Linked DNA regions of Solitalea canadensis DSM 3403. The protein of the gene in region 1 interacts with the protein of each later gene in a pairwise test. Links are inferred from orthologs where the notes say so. Each region holds a gene or a part of one and is shown in the gene's direction. Other genes may lie near its edges. The genes, in order: ftsA and SOLCA_RS01725.

What was found.
Region 2: the proteins of ftsA (region 1) and SOLCA_RS01725 interact in binary tests that used the Escherichia coli proteins (3 or more experiments, as listed by UniProt). The link is inferred for Solitalea canadensis DSM 3403 from one-to-one orthologs.

The regions. Positions count from the first base shown.
Region 1 is NC_017770.1:3,240,872-3,248,966, reverse strand. What follows is about bases 91-2,948. They hold ftsA (cell division protein FtsA), read left to right. Parts: upstream 91-794; coding sequence 795-2,102; downstream 2,103-2,948. Other genes in these bases: ftsZ (cell division protein FtsZ), read left to right, coding at 2,298-2,948; SOLCA_RS13380 (cell division protein FtsQ/DivIB), read left to right, coding at 91-792. Outside these bases: more of SOLCA_RS13380, read left to right, coding at 1-90; more of ftsZ, read left to right, coding at 2,949-3,905; SOLCA_RS13365 (aminotransferase class I/II-fold pyridoxal phosphate-dependent enzyme), read left to right, coding at 4,091-5,338; SOLCA_RS13360 (histone H1), read left to right, coding at 5,930-6,109; SOLCA_RS13355 (glycoside hydrolase family 125 protein), read left to right, coding at 6,476-7,903. UniProt on the Escherichia coli protein: Essential cell division protein that assists in the assembly of the Z ring. May serve as the principal membrane anchor for the Z ring.
Region 2 is NC_017770.1:441,742-449,771, reverse strand. What follows is about bases 2,379-5,171. They hold SOLCA_RS01725 (rod shape-determining protein), read left to right. Parts: upstream 2,379-3,160; coding sequence 3,161-4,183; downstream 4,184-5,171. Other genes in these bases: SOLCA_RS01715 (hypothetical protein), read left to right, coding at 5,121-5,171; mreC (rod shape-determining protein MreC), read left to right, coding at 4,286-5,128; purH (bifunctional phosphoribosylaminoimidazolecarboxamide formyltransferase/IMP cyclohydrolase), read left to right, coding at 2,379-3,060. In the rest of the region: SOLCA_RS01740 (patatin-like phospholipase family protein), read right to left, coding at 1-576; purN (phosphoribosylglycinamide formyltransferase), read left to right, coding at 898-1,473; more of purH, read left to right, coding at 1,534-2,378; more of SOLCA_RS01715, read left to right, coding at 5,172-5,630; mrdA (penicillin-binding protein 2), read left to right, coding at 5,630-7,612; rod shape-determining protein RodA, read left to right, coding at 7,613-8,030. UniProt on the Escherichia coli protein: Forms membrane-associated dynamic filaments that are essential for cell shape determination. Acts by regulating cell wall synthesis and cell elongation, and thus cell shape.

The DNA.
Region 1 (8,095 bases):
GCGATCAGTCTGGTGGGAGTGATGGTTCTTTTGAGTTTTGTTTCCAATCGTCAGGATAAGATGGTCTGTAAGGGAGTTAAGATCAATATTGAGGGCAAAAACTTTTTGGTTGAAAAAGGAGATATTCTTACACTCATGAATAAAGTGTTGCCTCAATTTGTTTCACGCCCGTTGGATGAAATTCCGGTAGAGGAAATTGAGAAGGTAGTGCGAATGAATCCATTTGTTGAACGTGCAGATATATTTATAGACCTGGATGGAATAGTAAGAATCAATGTTCAGCAACGTGAGCCGATCGTGCGGATCATCAATAAGAACTATCAAAGCTTTTATATTGATAAAAAAGGGCGAAAAATGCCATTGTCACTGAATTTCTCGCCGCGGGTAATGGTTGCGAACGGGTTTATAGATGAGCTGCCTGCTTATAACGATACGTTAAAAACAGCTACAGCAAAACAAATATTTGAATTAGCTCAGTTTACCACAAATGAAAAAAATGAGTTTTGGAGTGCACAAATTGAGCAGGTATATGTAAACGATAATGAAGATTTGGAGTTGGTACCTCGTGTTGGAGATCATCGTATCCTGTTAGGAAATACAGAAGGGTTGGAGCAACGTATGAACAACCTAATGGTGTTTTACAAAAAGGCATTACCTAGAATGGGGTGGAATGAATACAAGATTATCAATATAAAATACCAGAACCAGGTAATTGGGATCAGAGATAGTTTGATAAGAAAGCAAGTCACATCAACCGATACATTAAAAACAGACAGCACAAGAATAAATTAGTTATGGAGAACTCAGACATAGTTGTTGGATTAGACATTGGTACTACAAAGATCTGCGTAATTGTTGGACGCAGAACTGAACATGGAAAGATAGAGGTGTTGGGAATGGGTAAAGCCGATTCTCCCGGTGTAAGCCGTGGAACTGTTACCAATATCGAGAAAACTGTACGTGGTATTCGTGAGGCGGTGGAAATAGCAGAATTAAAATCAAACGTTGAAATTAATGTAGTAAATATTGGTATTGCAGGTCAGCATATTAAAAGCCATCAGCACAGAGGTATGCTAACCCGTAGCAATACAACAGATGAAATTAGCCATGCCGATGTGGATAAGCTAATTTCTGACATGCATAAACTGGCAATGAATCCGGGTGAAAAAATCATCCATGTGTTGCCTCAGGAATACGTGATTGATAACGAGCCAGGTATTTTAGATCCGGTAGGTATGTCGGGTGTACGTATGGAAGCTAACTTTCATATCATTACCGGTCAGGTTACTTCTGTTCAAAATATCATTAAGTGCGCAACAAAAGCCAGCTTAGGTTACGATGATATCATTCTTGAGCCGTTGGCGTCAGCAGAAGCTGTATTGAGTCCAGAGGAAAAAGAAGCAGGAGTAGTGTTAGTGGATATTGGGGGCGGAACTACCGACGTAGCTATTTTCTATCGTGGTTTAATACGTCATACGGCAGTTATTCCGTTAGGAGGTAATATCGTTACCGATGATATTGTTGAAGGTTTAGCAATCCTTAAAGCACAAGCAGAAGTACTTAAAACTCGCTTCGGATCAACGCTGGCAGACGAAAACGCAGAAAATGAAATCATCTCAATACCAAGTCCGGTGAAAGGACGTCAGCCTAAAGAAGTATCAGTAAGAAATCTTGCTTACATTATTCAGGCGCGTATGGAGGAGATTATTGAGCACATATATTATGAGATACAATGTTCAGGATACGAGAAAAAACTTATCGCAGGTATTGTATTAACCGGAGGTGGAGCACAGTTGAAACATTTGCCTCAATTGGTGGAATATGTTACCGGATTGGATGCTCGTATCGGTTATCCGAATGAACACATTGCGAAGTCAAACCAAACGGAAGTGGTTAGTCCGATGTATGCAACAGGTATAGGTTTGGTTATAAAAGGACTTCAGGCTTTAGAAGAAGACAGGATGAAGAATGATAATGTGGTTTCTGCCGATAAACAAGTGCACCAACCACAGGCAGATCGCAAACAATGGCTTAAAAAATTCATTGATCCGATCAAAGATTTCATCCGTGAGGATATTGACGACAAGGATTACTTAAAATAGAACAACGAACGATAAGTATTTCAATAAACAAACATATTTATACGACGGTAATGGTGGAAAAAGTGTTAATAGTTATCAACAATGGCTGGGTTTTTCCACATTCAACTGTTCTGAGCTTAAAAAAGGGCATTGAAATAGCTAATATTACATTGCGAAATTGAATTCAAAAATTTACGACGCTTAAACATCACGATAATGGAATTCGAAATGTACAAAGAAAAATCATCAATTATCAAGGTAATTGGTGTTGGAGGTGGAGGTGGAAACGCAGTCAATCACATGTACCGTCAAGGTATTAAAGGAGTTGACTTCATTATCTGTAATACCGACGCCCAGGCGCTGGAATTAAGTCCGATTCCTAACAAGGTTCAACTGGGTTCCAGTTTAACTGAAGGTCGTGGTGCCGGCTCAATTCCTGAAGTTGGTCGTAACTCAGCAATTGAAAATGTGGATCAGATCCGTGAGATGCTGGGGTCAAATACAAAAATGGTGTTCATCACTGCCGGAATGGGCGGAGGTACAGGAACAGGAGCAAGCCCTATCATTGCCAAAGCGGCAAAGGAAATGGGAATTCTAACTGTTGGTATCGTAACTACACCGTTTAAGTTTGAAGGTCCGCGCCGTATGGCTCAGGCCGATTTAGGATTAGAAGAGTTTAAAAGGAGCGTTGATACACTTTTGGTTATCTCTAACGAAAAAGTGCGTCAAATGTGTGGGAATCTGCAACTGTCAAATGCTTTTGCAGAAGCCGATAATGTATTGACTACAGCTTCAAAAGGTATTGCGGAAATTATCACCGTTCCGGGATATATTAACGTAGATTTTGAAGATGTTAAAACAGTAATGAAAGATAGCGGTGTGGCTATCATGGGTTCTTTTGCAGCTGAAGGTGAAAATCGTGCACGTAAAGCGGTGGAAGGAGCTATGGCATCTCCGTTATTGAATGATAACGAAATAGAAGGAGCTCGCTATATTCTGTTAAATATCACTTCAGGTACAAATGAGGTATTAATGGATGAGGTAACTGAAATAACGGATTATATTCAGTCAAAAGCAGGTTCTACAGCAGATATTATCTGGGGTAACTGTAACGACGATTCATTGGGCGATGCTATTTCTGTAACGCTAATCGCTACTGGTTTTAATACCAAAGCTGAACGTTATTCGGCTCAAGCCACTGCAAAAGTGGTTGATACGCCTCCAGTTCCGCAAGAGCCTGAGCGAAAAGTGATCAGCTTGCATGAGGAAACAGAGCCTGAACAAGATATGATGCAGGTGAATGTGATGAAAAATAAGTCACTGGAGCCTTCAATTAAAAAGGTTGAACAACAACCACAGGTAAATGTACAGCCTCAACAGGCTCCTAACATTCGCCAGGTGTCGATGTTTGACTTGTTTGGGGTTGAAACTAATGATGAAAGCAATTCGTCATCGAATACATTTGAGTTTAGTGTTTCTAAAAGAGCTCAGGAAGAACCTTTGCCTATTGCAGAGCCAGAAACTCCAGTTTCAGTAGTAAACGTTCCGGAGGACGAAAATCTGTCGGAGGAAGAAATTATGAGAAGAAATCTTCAGATTTCGAGAGAACGTATTATGAAACTCAAAAATCTGAGCATTCGTTTGAATAGTAATGGGGGGTTGAATGAGTTAGAGAGTGTGCCTGCTTATGTTCGTAAGAATATGAAGCTTAAGGAAACGCCTCATTCGTCGGAACAACATATTTCTCGTTTTACCTTGTCGGACGACAATGATGGAACAGAAATACGCCCTAATAACTCATTCCTGCACGATAATGTAGATTAGGTATCGTAGAAAGTTATAAAAAAATCCCGGCATTACCGGGATTTTTTTATAACTTTCGCAGCCATATTTACTAGAAGTAAAGAAATAATAATCAAACCATTATTAAATAACCCTGTTGATAAATCTGCAATTAACTTTTATTTTTGCAGACTTTCAAAGATTTTAAAACACTAAAATTTAAGGCATTGGATATTTTCGAGAAGATTAAGGAGAAGAGAGGTCCTATTGGACAGCATTCTAAATGGGCTCACGGATATTTTGCTTTCCCTAAATTGGAAGGTGAAATAGGCCCACATATGATGTTTCGTGGTAAGGAACATTTAGTATGGAGTTTAAATAACTATTTAGGCTTGGCAAACCACCCTGAAGTACGTAAGGCAGACGCAGAAGGTGCAGCAGAATATGGTTTAGCTCTTCCTATGGGTGCTCGTATGATGTCGGGTAACTCAAATAATCATGAAGCTTTAGAAAAAGAGCTTGCCGAATTCGTTGGTTTTGAAGATGCATTCTTATTAAACTTTGGTTATCAAGGAATGGTATCTATCATCGATACATTAGTTGATCGCCATGATGTTATTGTGTATGATGCTGAGGCTCATGCTTGTATCATCGACGGAGTTCGTTTACACCAAGGTAAACGTTATGTATATACGCATAACGATATGGATAGCCTTGAGAAACAATTACAACGTGCAGAAAAATTAGTTGAAGGTACTCCTGGTGCTATTTTAGTAATTACCGAAGGTGTATTTGGTATGTCAGGTGTACAAGGTAACTTAAAAGATATCGTTGCACTAAAAGAAAAATATAACTTCCGTTTACTAGTTGACGATGCCCATGGTTTTGGAACAATGGGTAAAACCGGTGCAGGTACTCATGAGGAGCAAAACTGTATTGAAGGCATCGATGTGTACTTTGGTACTTTTGCTAAATCAATGGCAGGTATTGGTGGTTTTGTAGCAAGTACTGAACAAGTTGTAGAGTTTTTGCGTTACAATATGCGTTCTCAAACATTTGCAAAATCGATCCCTATGCCAATGATTGTAGGTTTACGTAAACGTTTAGAGTTGCTAAAAACAAATCCTCAATTAAAAGCTAAACTTTGGGAAATTGTTAATGCTTTGCAAGGTGGTTTAAAAGAATTAGGTTTCGATATTGGTAAAACCAACACACCGGTTACTCCAGTATTTATGCATGGTTCGTTAACTGAAGCAACTAACCTGATTGTTGATTTACGTGAGAATTACAGCATTTTCTGTTCAATTGTTACGTATCCGGTAATTCCTAAAGGTGTTTTAATGTTACGTTTAATTCCTACAGCTGCTCATAGTCTTGAGGATGTAAAACGTACATTAACGGCATTTAGTGAAGTGAAAGAAAAATTAGCAGAAGGTCAATACAAAGAAACAGAAGAGTTTGCGGCTCCACGCTAATTTATAATTTGATGATAATAAGGAATCCCGTTCTGGTTTTACCCCGAACGGGATTTTTTGTATTCTTTAATGTATAGCAATGAGGAGTTTTTTGTACTGTTATTTCGACACACTTATGCGAATCATATACAGAAAAGTGTTATTAAAAGACAAATATTGCTTAATGGTAGATTTAAATTAAAGCTGTTCAAAACCAATAGTTTATAATTTTTATAATTTGTAAGAACAAACAATTTAGAGTTTAAAACCGTTAATAATTTACTTAAAGATCAAATACTATGTCTCAAATCATAAAATTGGCTTACTATTTGATTAAAACAGTTCCAAATGGTCGGGTGGCCGAGTGGTTAGGCAAGTGTCCGCAAGACGCTATACAGTAGTTCAAATCTGCTCTCGACCTCTAACAAAATCTGCCGTTTAATACGTGCCTGAATTTTTTCATTTTTACTATAAGCCTTCGGAAACGAGGGCTTTTTTTACAACTTGAATCAGCTCAAAAGCACTATATTGCAGAAATAGACCGATAATTTTTAAGAAAATACTTTAGTATGCGCTAATTGTTTTCTATACTTGTTAGACAAAATTTTAACCATGGAAAAATACAATCAGTTCAAACAATTGTTAGCATCATTAGAAGAAGATGCTGAGAAATTCTACAACAAAGGTAACAATGCTGCTGGAACTCGTGTTCGTAAAGGTATGCAAGACCTAAAAAACCTGGCTTCTGAAATTCGTAAAGAAGTAACAGATTTAAAAAACAAAGAAAAATAAGAATCCATAAGTTGAAGCCCTTAAAAGCTTCTTTTATGAAATCGGTATAAGGCTAACCATTACGGTTGGCCTTGTTTTTTTACAAATGCGTAGTTATACGCTATGTTGGCTTTTGCTTACTCATTATCTTTGGATCAGGAAAGCAAACAAATACACATCTTACTCTATGATCGAAAGCCGGAATATTAATTTATGGTAACATAAATTAATATTTCGGCTTTCTTTATTGATAATCTCCTAATAATCTTTCAGTTATAATTTTTGGAAATATCTTTTTATTTTATTTAAAAAGTTTCAAATTCATTTTAATTTCGTTATGGATTTAACAAAATACACCTTATTTTAGGTTGATTTATATTTACATTCATGACCAACCGACGAGACTTCATAAAAACAAGTGGATTAGCACTTGCCGGAATTGGATTAGGCGCAAATAATGCATTTTCTTTTATTCCTACTGTTTACACCTCTAAAAGGCCTGAGCTGGCTAAAAGACATTTTACAAGCCCAGCTGTAGAAGCTAAGATTAAAGAGGTAACCTCAAAACTTAAAGACCAGAAACTTGCCTGGCTCTTTGAAAATTGTTTCCCTAATACGTTAGATACTACTGTTTATCATAAAACAATTGATGGTAAGCCCGATACTTTTGTAATTACAGGTGATATTGATGCCATGTGGTTACGAGACTCATCTGCACAAGTGTGGCCGTATGTTCCTTTAGCAAAAAATGACAAGAAGCTTCAGTCTTTACTGGCTGGAGTAATTAACCGACAGGCGAAGTGTATCTTGATAGATCCTTATGCAAATGCATTTAATGATGGCCCGAAGGGCAGTGAATGGGAAAAAGATCTTACGGAAATGAAACCTGAGTTGCACGAACGTAAGTATGAACTTGATTCAATTTGTTATCCTATTCGTTTAGCTTACGGTTATTGGAAATCAACCGGTGACGTCGCTGTTTTTGGTGATGAATGGAAAAAGGCGATGGAACTTGTTTATCACACCATGATTGCGCAACAGCGAAAAACGGAAAGAGGACCTTACAAGTTTCAGCGCGTTACCGGATGGCAGAGTGATACAGTTGCCGGAGCTGGTTATGGGGCTCCAATTAAGCCTGTGGGATTAATTGTTTCTATTTTCCGTCCTTCGGATGATGCAACAATTTATCCTTACTTAATCCCCTCTAATTTATTCGCTATTGTATCCTTACGTCAACTTGCAGAGATAATGAAAGAGGTGTACAAGGATGAAGCTATGGCTACTAAATGCACCAACCTTGCTAATGAAGTTGAAGCAGCAGTTGATAAATACGGAATTGTTGATCACCAGAAATACGGTAAGGTCTATGCCTTTGAAGTGGATGGGTTTGGCAATTACGTTTGTATGGATGATGCCAATGTACCTAGCTTATTAGCACTCCCATATCTTGGCTGTTGTGCTAAGAATGAAAACATCTATATCAATACCCGGAATATGGTATGGTCTGAATATAATCCTTATTTCTTTAAAGGCAAGGCTGCTGAGGGCATTGGCGGACCACATGTTGGTTTAGATTATATCTGGCCGATGAGTATCATTATGAGAGCCTTTACAAGCTCAAGTGACGAGGAAATAAGAAATTGCATTAAGGTATTAAGAGATACTGATGGAGATACCGGCTTTATGCATGAATCTTTCCATAAAGATGATCCTGCCAAATTTACACGTAAGTGGTTTGCCTGGGCTAATACCTTATTTGGTGAATTAATTATCACTATGTTAAAAGAAAGACCGCAGGTGCTGGATTTGAAGTAGTTGATTATGGGTTGAGGGTTACGTGTTATTTCTCAATTATAAGTGATAGCTTAAAGTTGTATTATTCTCGAATAAAGATTTTGGAATTTTACGGCTTTAAGCTATTATTTTTCTTTACAGAGGTATTACACCTTCGGTGCTGGATTGGATCAATCTGAAAGTTGGTGAGGGAGAGTTTAAGACAGTAAGCAT
Region 2 (8,030 bases), 2.8 Mb from region 1 along the record:
AATAATGTTCCCCTTCTCCAACACCACCATTTTACCTGTTGCTGCATCAGTGGCAATACATTTAAAAGGAATTTTTAACTGTGAAAAGTCGTGAATATTATGAACCGGTAGGAACAATTGAGCAAATGTAAGCCATAGCTCTTCACCCTCTAACACCCCCGACGAAATTTTAATCTTACCCTTCACTACCGGCAATTCAACCGCATATCGGTCAAACTCCGATTTTTCCTCAAACACAATACTTCTCAAATCAGGCTGATTAGTAAGCAAACGATCCCATGATGTGTTACGAGATATTTTCTCAAGATCATTTCCGGAATAACCGGCAGCATACAGAGCGCCCATAATCGCCCCCATACTTGTACCGCTGATGTAATCAATCTTTAGACCTACACTATCAATAGCTTGCAGAATACCTATATGAGCCAAACCCTTGGCTCCCCCTCCACTTAGGGTAAGTCCAATTTTGGGTCTTTCCTGCGCCAAAAGATTATGATTTACTAAAAGGCATAACAAACTCACCAAAACGTATTTAATGGTATTACCGTAAAATGTTTTTATGAATACTATCCTCATAGAGAGACTAATAAATTATGTATAACTATCCGATCAAAATTATGTCAAACCTTTTATTAATAGTTCATAAAACTACAATGCAGTAACCAAAGAGAAATTAAATTGTTTCAGAGTTTGGCTTTTCTTATAACGATGACTGTCTATTAATTATATATAGAAAGAGCACCTGCACGATAAAAATTGAAACGGGGTTTTCTTTGAAAGCAATATAATTAAATCGTTCAAAAAAAATTCGATGATTGATATTTTAAACCTACAGTCTTGAACAAAATTTGTATTATTACAATCAAATTTCATTAATATTTACAACGAAAGATTAAAGTGAAGAGAATTGCCATTTTTGCCTCTGGGTCGGGATCAAATGCTCAAAAAATCATAGAATATTTCCATAAAAATCAGGAAATTGAAGTATCAATTGTACTATCTAACCGTCCTGACGCTTATGTACTGCAACGCGCGGATAACTTTGAAATTCCAACGCATGTTTTTGACCGTGAAGAGTTTTATCAAACCAATGAGGTGGTAAAACTTCTTCAAAGCTTAAATATTGATCTTGTGGTACTCGCTGGATTTTTATGGTTAGTTCCGTCAAACCTGATAGAAGCATATCCTAATAAAATTATCAACATTCATCCTGCCATTTTACCCAAATTTGGTGGTAAAGGGATGTATGGAATGAAGGTACACAAAGCTGTTTTAGAAGCTGGAGAAGCAGAATCAGGCATTACAATTCATTTTGTAAATGAACATTTTGATGAAGGAGAAATCATACACCAGTCTAAATACAAAATTGATAACGGAGATGATATTGATATGATTGCCTACAAAGGACAACAGCTCGAACATCATTACTATCCGAAAGTGATTGAAAATCTCTTAAAAAAAATGTCGAAATAATTAGAAAACAGCTAATTAAAGCAGAATTTTTTTCTAATTTTGCGCCTTGATTTTTGAAAGATGAACCAGCCCCTAAAAGTTAAAAACGCCTTAATTTCAGTTTATTACAAAGATAATTTAGAGCCGATCATTAAAGAATTAGATCGTCTTGGTGTAACCATTTATTCAACCGGTGGTACCGAAGCCTTTATTCGTGACCTTGGTGTAGCTGTTACACCAGTTGAAGACATGACCTCTTACCCTTCAATTTTAGGCGGTCGCGTAAAAACTTTACACCCTAAAATTTTTGGTGGTATTTTAGCTCGCAGAGCGAATGAATCTGATCAGCAGCAGTTGGCGGAATACCAAATTCCGGAAATTGATTTAGTGATTGTTGATCTGTATCCTTTTGAAGAAACGCTTGCTTCAGGAGCCTCTGAACAAGACATTATAGAAAAAATTGACATTGGCGGTATCTCATTAATCCGTGCGGCAGCGAAAAATCATAAAGATGTAATGATCGTTGCATCTAAAAATGATTACGGATTTGTTGAAAACATCTTAAAAGAACAAGTTGGTGTTTCTAGCATTGAGCAACGCAAAGAATTAGCAAAACGTGCTTTTAACGTTTCATCACATTACGATACTGCTATCTTCAATTGGTTTAATAATGAAGAGCCATTGAATGTATTTAAGCAAAGTATTCAAAATTCCTCAGTTTTACGTTATGGAGAAAATCCACATCAACAAGGCGTATTTTATGGCGACTTAGATGCAATATTTGACAAACTGAACGGAAAAGAGCTTTCGTATAACAACCTGGTAGATGTTGATGCAGCAGTTCAGTTAATCGCTGAATTCGATGCTCCTACATTTGCTATTTTAAAACATAACAATGCCTGTGGTGTAGCTTCCCGCGATATTTTAAAAGATGCATGGGATGCAGCATTGGCATGTGATCCGGTTTCAGCATTTGGTGGTGTTTTAATTACCAACCGTAAAGTTGACGCTGCAACGGCAACCGAAATCAGCAAATTATTCTTTGAAGTATTAATTGCACCTGATTATGATAATGATGCGGTTGCTATATTAACCGAAAAGAAAAACCGTATCATCTTACGTCAGAAAGCGGTTGAATTATCAGCTAAACAATTTAAAACATTATTGAACGGTGTAATTGAGCAAGATAAAGATCTTTCAATGGAAGGTCCTGCTCAGATGCAAACAGTTACCACCAAGGCACCTACAGAAGCAGAGCTTAAAGATCTGTTTTTTGCTAATAAATTGGTAAAACATACTAAATCTAACACAATTGTGTTAGTTAAAGGTGATGTATTGCTAGCGAGTGGTGTAGGACAAACTTCACGTGTAGATGCATTAAAGCAAGCAATATTAAAAGCCGAAACTTTCGGTTTTGACCTTAAAGGGTCTGTTATGGCTTCTGATGCATTTTTCCCATTCCCTGATTGTGTTGAAATTGCTCACAAAGCTGGCATTACAGCTGTTTTACAACCAGGCGGATCTATTAAAGACAAGGATTCTGTTGAGTATTGTAACAACAACAATGTTGCGATGGTATTTACAGGAGTACGTCACTTTAAACATTAATTTTTATATTTAACAACGAGTTAATATAAGAATGGCGGGGTATCTCGTAAAAGCTAATTAAGTAAGTAAGAATTAATATAACAACTGAGCAACAAACCGAATGGGACTGTTTAACTTTTTCACCCAGGAAATCGCGATTGATCTAGGTACAGCCAATACCCTGATCATTCATAACGATAAAGTAGTAGTGGATGAACCATCAATCGTAGCACTTGACCGTAAATCGGGAAAAATGATTGCGATTGGCCGCCAGGCAATGCAGATGGATGGTAAGACACACGAAAATATTAAAACCGTAAGGCCACTAAAAGATGGTGTTATTGCAGACTTTGATGCAGCAGAACACATGATTCGTGGTTTTATCAAAATGATCAATGGAGGTAAAGGATGGTTGTTCCCATCTCTTCGTATGGTTATTTGTATTCCTTCAGGCATTACAGAAGTGGAGAAACGTGCCGTACGTGACTCAGCTGAGATTGCCGGAGCAAAAGAAGTGTACCTTATTCATGAGCCAATGGCTGCAGCAATCGGTATCGGTATCGATGTTGAAGAACCAATGGGTAATATGATCATTGATATAGGTGGTGGTACTACTGAGATCGCAGTAATTGCATTGGGTGGCATTGTTTGTGACCAGTCTATTCGTGTAGCGGGTGATAACTTTGATGCCGATATTGTTAACTACATGCGTCGTCAGCACAATATCTTAATCGGTGATCGTACTGCTGAAAAAATTAAAATTGAAGTTGGTTCAGCTTTGGCTGAATTACAAGAACCACCTGCTGATTTCGCTGTTCAGGGTCGTGACCTTATGACGGGTGTTCCTAAGCAAATCATGGTTTCTTATACTGAAATTGCTCATTGTTTAGATAAATCTATTTCAAAAATTGAAGAAGCGATTCTTAAAGCGTTAGAGATCACTCCTCCTGAACTTTCAGCGGATATCTTCCAAACAGGTATCTATCTGACAGGTGGTGGTGCTTTACTTCGTGGATTAGACAAACGTATTGCGGCTAAAACCAAATTACCTGTACACGTTGCTGAAGATCCTTTACGCGCCGTGGTTCGCGGTACTGGTATCGCACTCAAAAACATTGAGAACTTTAGATTCCTGATGCCATAATCTTTAAAATAAATAGAAGAAACTTGAATGACAGATAACTTAATACAATTGCTTTATCTGTCATTTGGTTTTTCAGGCATTTCAACTTATTAAACCCAACCGATGCGTAACCTTTGGCTATTCATTCTTCGTTTTCACGCATTTTTTCTGTTTGTTATTTTTGAAACTATTGCAATCATCCTGCTTATTCAAAATAACAACTACCAAAAAACCTCCTTTATTAATTCATCCAATAAACTTATTGGTAATCTCTACACGACATCTAACGACATAAAAAGCTATATGCAGTTGGGTCGCGTAAACGATAGTCTTGCCGCTGAAAATGCCAAACTTCGTAATATGTTACCATCGGTTTTTTATAACGACTCTATTAAGAAGAAAACTGTTATTGATACCTTGAAACAAGATTCAATGAAAATTCAACAGTATACTTATATAGAGGCAAAAGTAGTAAATAACACCATAAGCTATCAAAACAATTTCCTTACGCTAAACCGCGGAGCGCGTCACGGAATAAAACCAGGAATGGGTGTTATCTGTGCTCAGGGAGTGGTAGGAATTGTTAAAGATGTTTCTGATAATTTTTGTACAGTTATGTCTTTACTGCATAAAGACAGTAAAATCAGTGTAAAATTGGCTTCAACCAATGAAATTGGTTCATTGGTATGGGAAGGCACCAACCCGCGAATCGGCATCTTAAAAGAAATCCCAAATCACGTGGTGGTAAAAAAAGGAGAACGTGTTGTTACAACAGGTTATTCATTATTCCCAGAGAACGTTTCTTTAGGTAAAGTAATTGATACTCCTAAACAAACAGGAGAAAGCTTATTGAATATTGAGATATTGCTTTCTACAGATTTTCAGCGTTTACAATATGTTTACGTTGTTCAAGACAAATTTATTCAAGAAAGACAAAAGCTCGAATCTAACCTGAACCATGATTAGAATTATTACCGTTAACGTTTTACGATTCATATTCCTGGTTATCTTCCAGGTGTTTTTTCTTACAAACTTATCGCTCTATAATATTGGAGTACCGTATCTATACGTTTTATTTATATTGTTGCTGCCGGTAAACTTACCAACATTCTGGGTATACGTACTTTCATTTGTTTTAGGATTCTCAATTGATGTATTCTCAAACACATTAGGGCTTCATACTTCAGCTTGTGTGTTAATGGCTTTTTGCCGCATCGGGTTATTGTCCGTCATGATCCCTAAAGGAGGTGAGTTTTTACCTGAACCAACCATTAAAAACTACGGTTTTAAATGGTTCTTTACGTACAGTGCAATTCTGGTAGTTATTCATCATGTGTTCTTATTGAATATCGAATACTTCAGACTTAGTGAATTTTTCACTGCTACATATAAAGCATTGATTAGTTCCGTATATACATTAATTTTAATCATAATTAGTCAATACTTATTCGGTAGAAGAACGCGGTAATGAATAGTTTTTTTCAACGGAAGTTCATCATTCAAACTATATTTCTAACAGCAATCTTATTGCTGATAGCAAGGCTTTTTTACATCCAGATTATAGACGACCGTTATCTAGATTTCGCTAATAATAACGTATTGAGAAGATTGGTAGTTTATCCTCCTCGTGGTGTAATCTATGACCGTAAGGATAATATTCTTGTTCAGAACGAACCTGTTTATGACCTGATGGTAGTTCCCAAAAGCGTTAAGCCTTTTGATACAGCTTTACTTTGTAAACTAATTGAAGTTGAACAAGAGCGATTTACAGAAAAACTGGCAAAAGCAAGAGAGTTTTCGCCTGTAAAAGCTTCAGAGTTAGAAAAACAGCTTTCATCAGAGACATATGCTCGTTTACAGGAACATTTATTTCAATTTCCTGGCTTTTTTGTTCAGAACCGAACGTTAAGAAAATACCCCAATCCAATTGCTGCCCATGTTTTAGGTTATATTGGAGAGGTAAATGATAAGATCATTGAACTTTCAAAAGGAGATTACCGTCAGGGCGACTATATTGGCATCAGTGGTATTGAACGATCTTATGAAAAGCTATTACGCGGACAACGTGGTATTAAGCGTGTAATGGTAGACGTATTTAACCGTGAACAAGGAAGTTTTGATGAAGGAAAATATGATACTGCCGCTGTTCCGGGTGATAAAATGATCACTTCGTTAGATGCTCAATTGCAAAAATTTGGCGAAGAACTGATGAAGAATAAAATGGGTAGTGTAGTAGCTATTGAACCCTCTACCGGAGAAATTCTTGCATTTGTTAGCGGACCAAGCTATGATCCTAACCTGTTAGTCGGACGTGTGCGCGGCAACAACTACATGAAGTTGTTAAAAGATCCGTTGAAACCATTATTTATCCGTCCATTACAAGCTCAATATCCTCCGGGATCAATTTTCAAACCTGTACAAGCATTAATTGCTCAACAACTAGGTTTGATTTCTCCGGACAGACGTTTCCCTTGTGGAGGTGGTTACCGATACGGAAACAGAGTATTAAGATGTACACACGTTCACCCTCCGTTAAATATGGAGGAATCTATCCAGCATTCTTGTAATGCTTATTATGGTTGGGCATTCAAAACAATGGTAGATGATAATCCCGGACATTCACCTGAAGAAGGTTACAATATCTGGAGAGAACATATTTATGAGTGGGGTATTGGTAAAAAAACAGATGTTGACTTACCAAATGAAGTAAAAGGACTATTACCAACTCATGCGTTGTATGACAAAATGTATGGAAGTAATCACTGGAAGTCTTCCAATATTATCTCACTTTCGATCGGACAAGGTGAGTTAGGTATTACTCCACTACAAATGGCAAATGTAATGGCGGCCATTGCAAACCGTGGTTATTATTATCGTCCGCATCTTGTTAAAGCTATTGGAGAGAAAAAATATATTCGACCTGAGTTTTCGGAAAAAGTATCCGTTGGTGTGGAATCGAGGTATTTTCCAGTAGTAGTAAATGGTATGGAAAAAGTAGTTTCAGCAGGTACTGCTCGGATCGCATTTATTCCTGATATTCCTATTTGCGGTAAAACAGGTACGGCTCAAAACCCTCACGGAAAAGACCACTCCATCTTTATGGGTTTTGCCCCTAAAGAAAACCCTAAGATTGCCATTGCTGTTGTAGTAGAAAATGCAGGATATGGTGCTACATGGGCAGCTCCAATTGCCAGTCTGATGATAGAAAAATACCTTCGCGACTCAATAACTCGTCCGAAGTACTATTCTGATCGTATTTTGAATGCTAGCTTATTGCCAGGAGATGTATTTACTGCAGCTGGTAACGTAAAGCCAAAAGAAGGCAGCAAAGTAACGAAGGGTGCTAAAAATGGCAAGTCGACCGTGCAACCTAAAACTGAAGGTACAGCGCAACCAAGAAAAGAAGAGAAAACAACAACAAGCATACAACAAGATAAAGCAAACCGCTAAATGAACCAAAAACAGCAAACCAGTCCTTTTTATAACGTAGATTGGGTTACGATTATCCTTTACTTTTGTTTGGTGGTAATCGGGTGGTTAAATATTTATGCTGCCGTTTTTGACGCTGATCACGCCAGCATATTTGACATGAGCCGTAATTACGGAAAACAGCTCATATGGATATTAACTGCAGGAATTATTATTACGGCCATTTTATTGATTGACTCAAAGTTTTTCAATTTTTCTGCCTATGCTTTTTATGGAGTCACCTTAATATTGCTTATTGCGGTGCTTTTTGTGGGTAAACTTGTTGGTGGTAACCGAGCCTGGTTTGAAATAGGAAGTTTTAGGCTACAACCTGCAGAATTTGCGAAAGTGGCCACTTGTCTTGCCCTGTCGCGTTACATGGGAACTACCAACCTTAAAC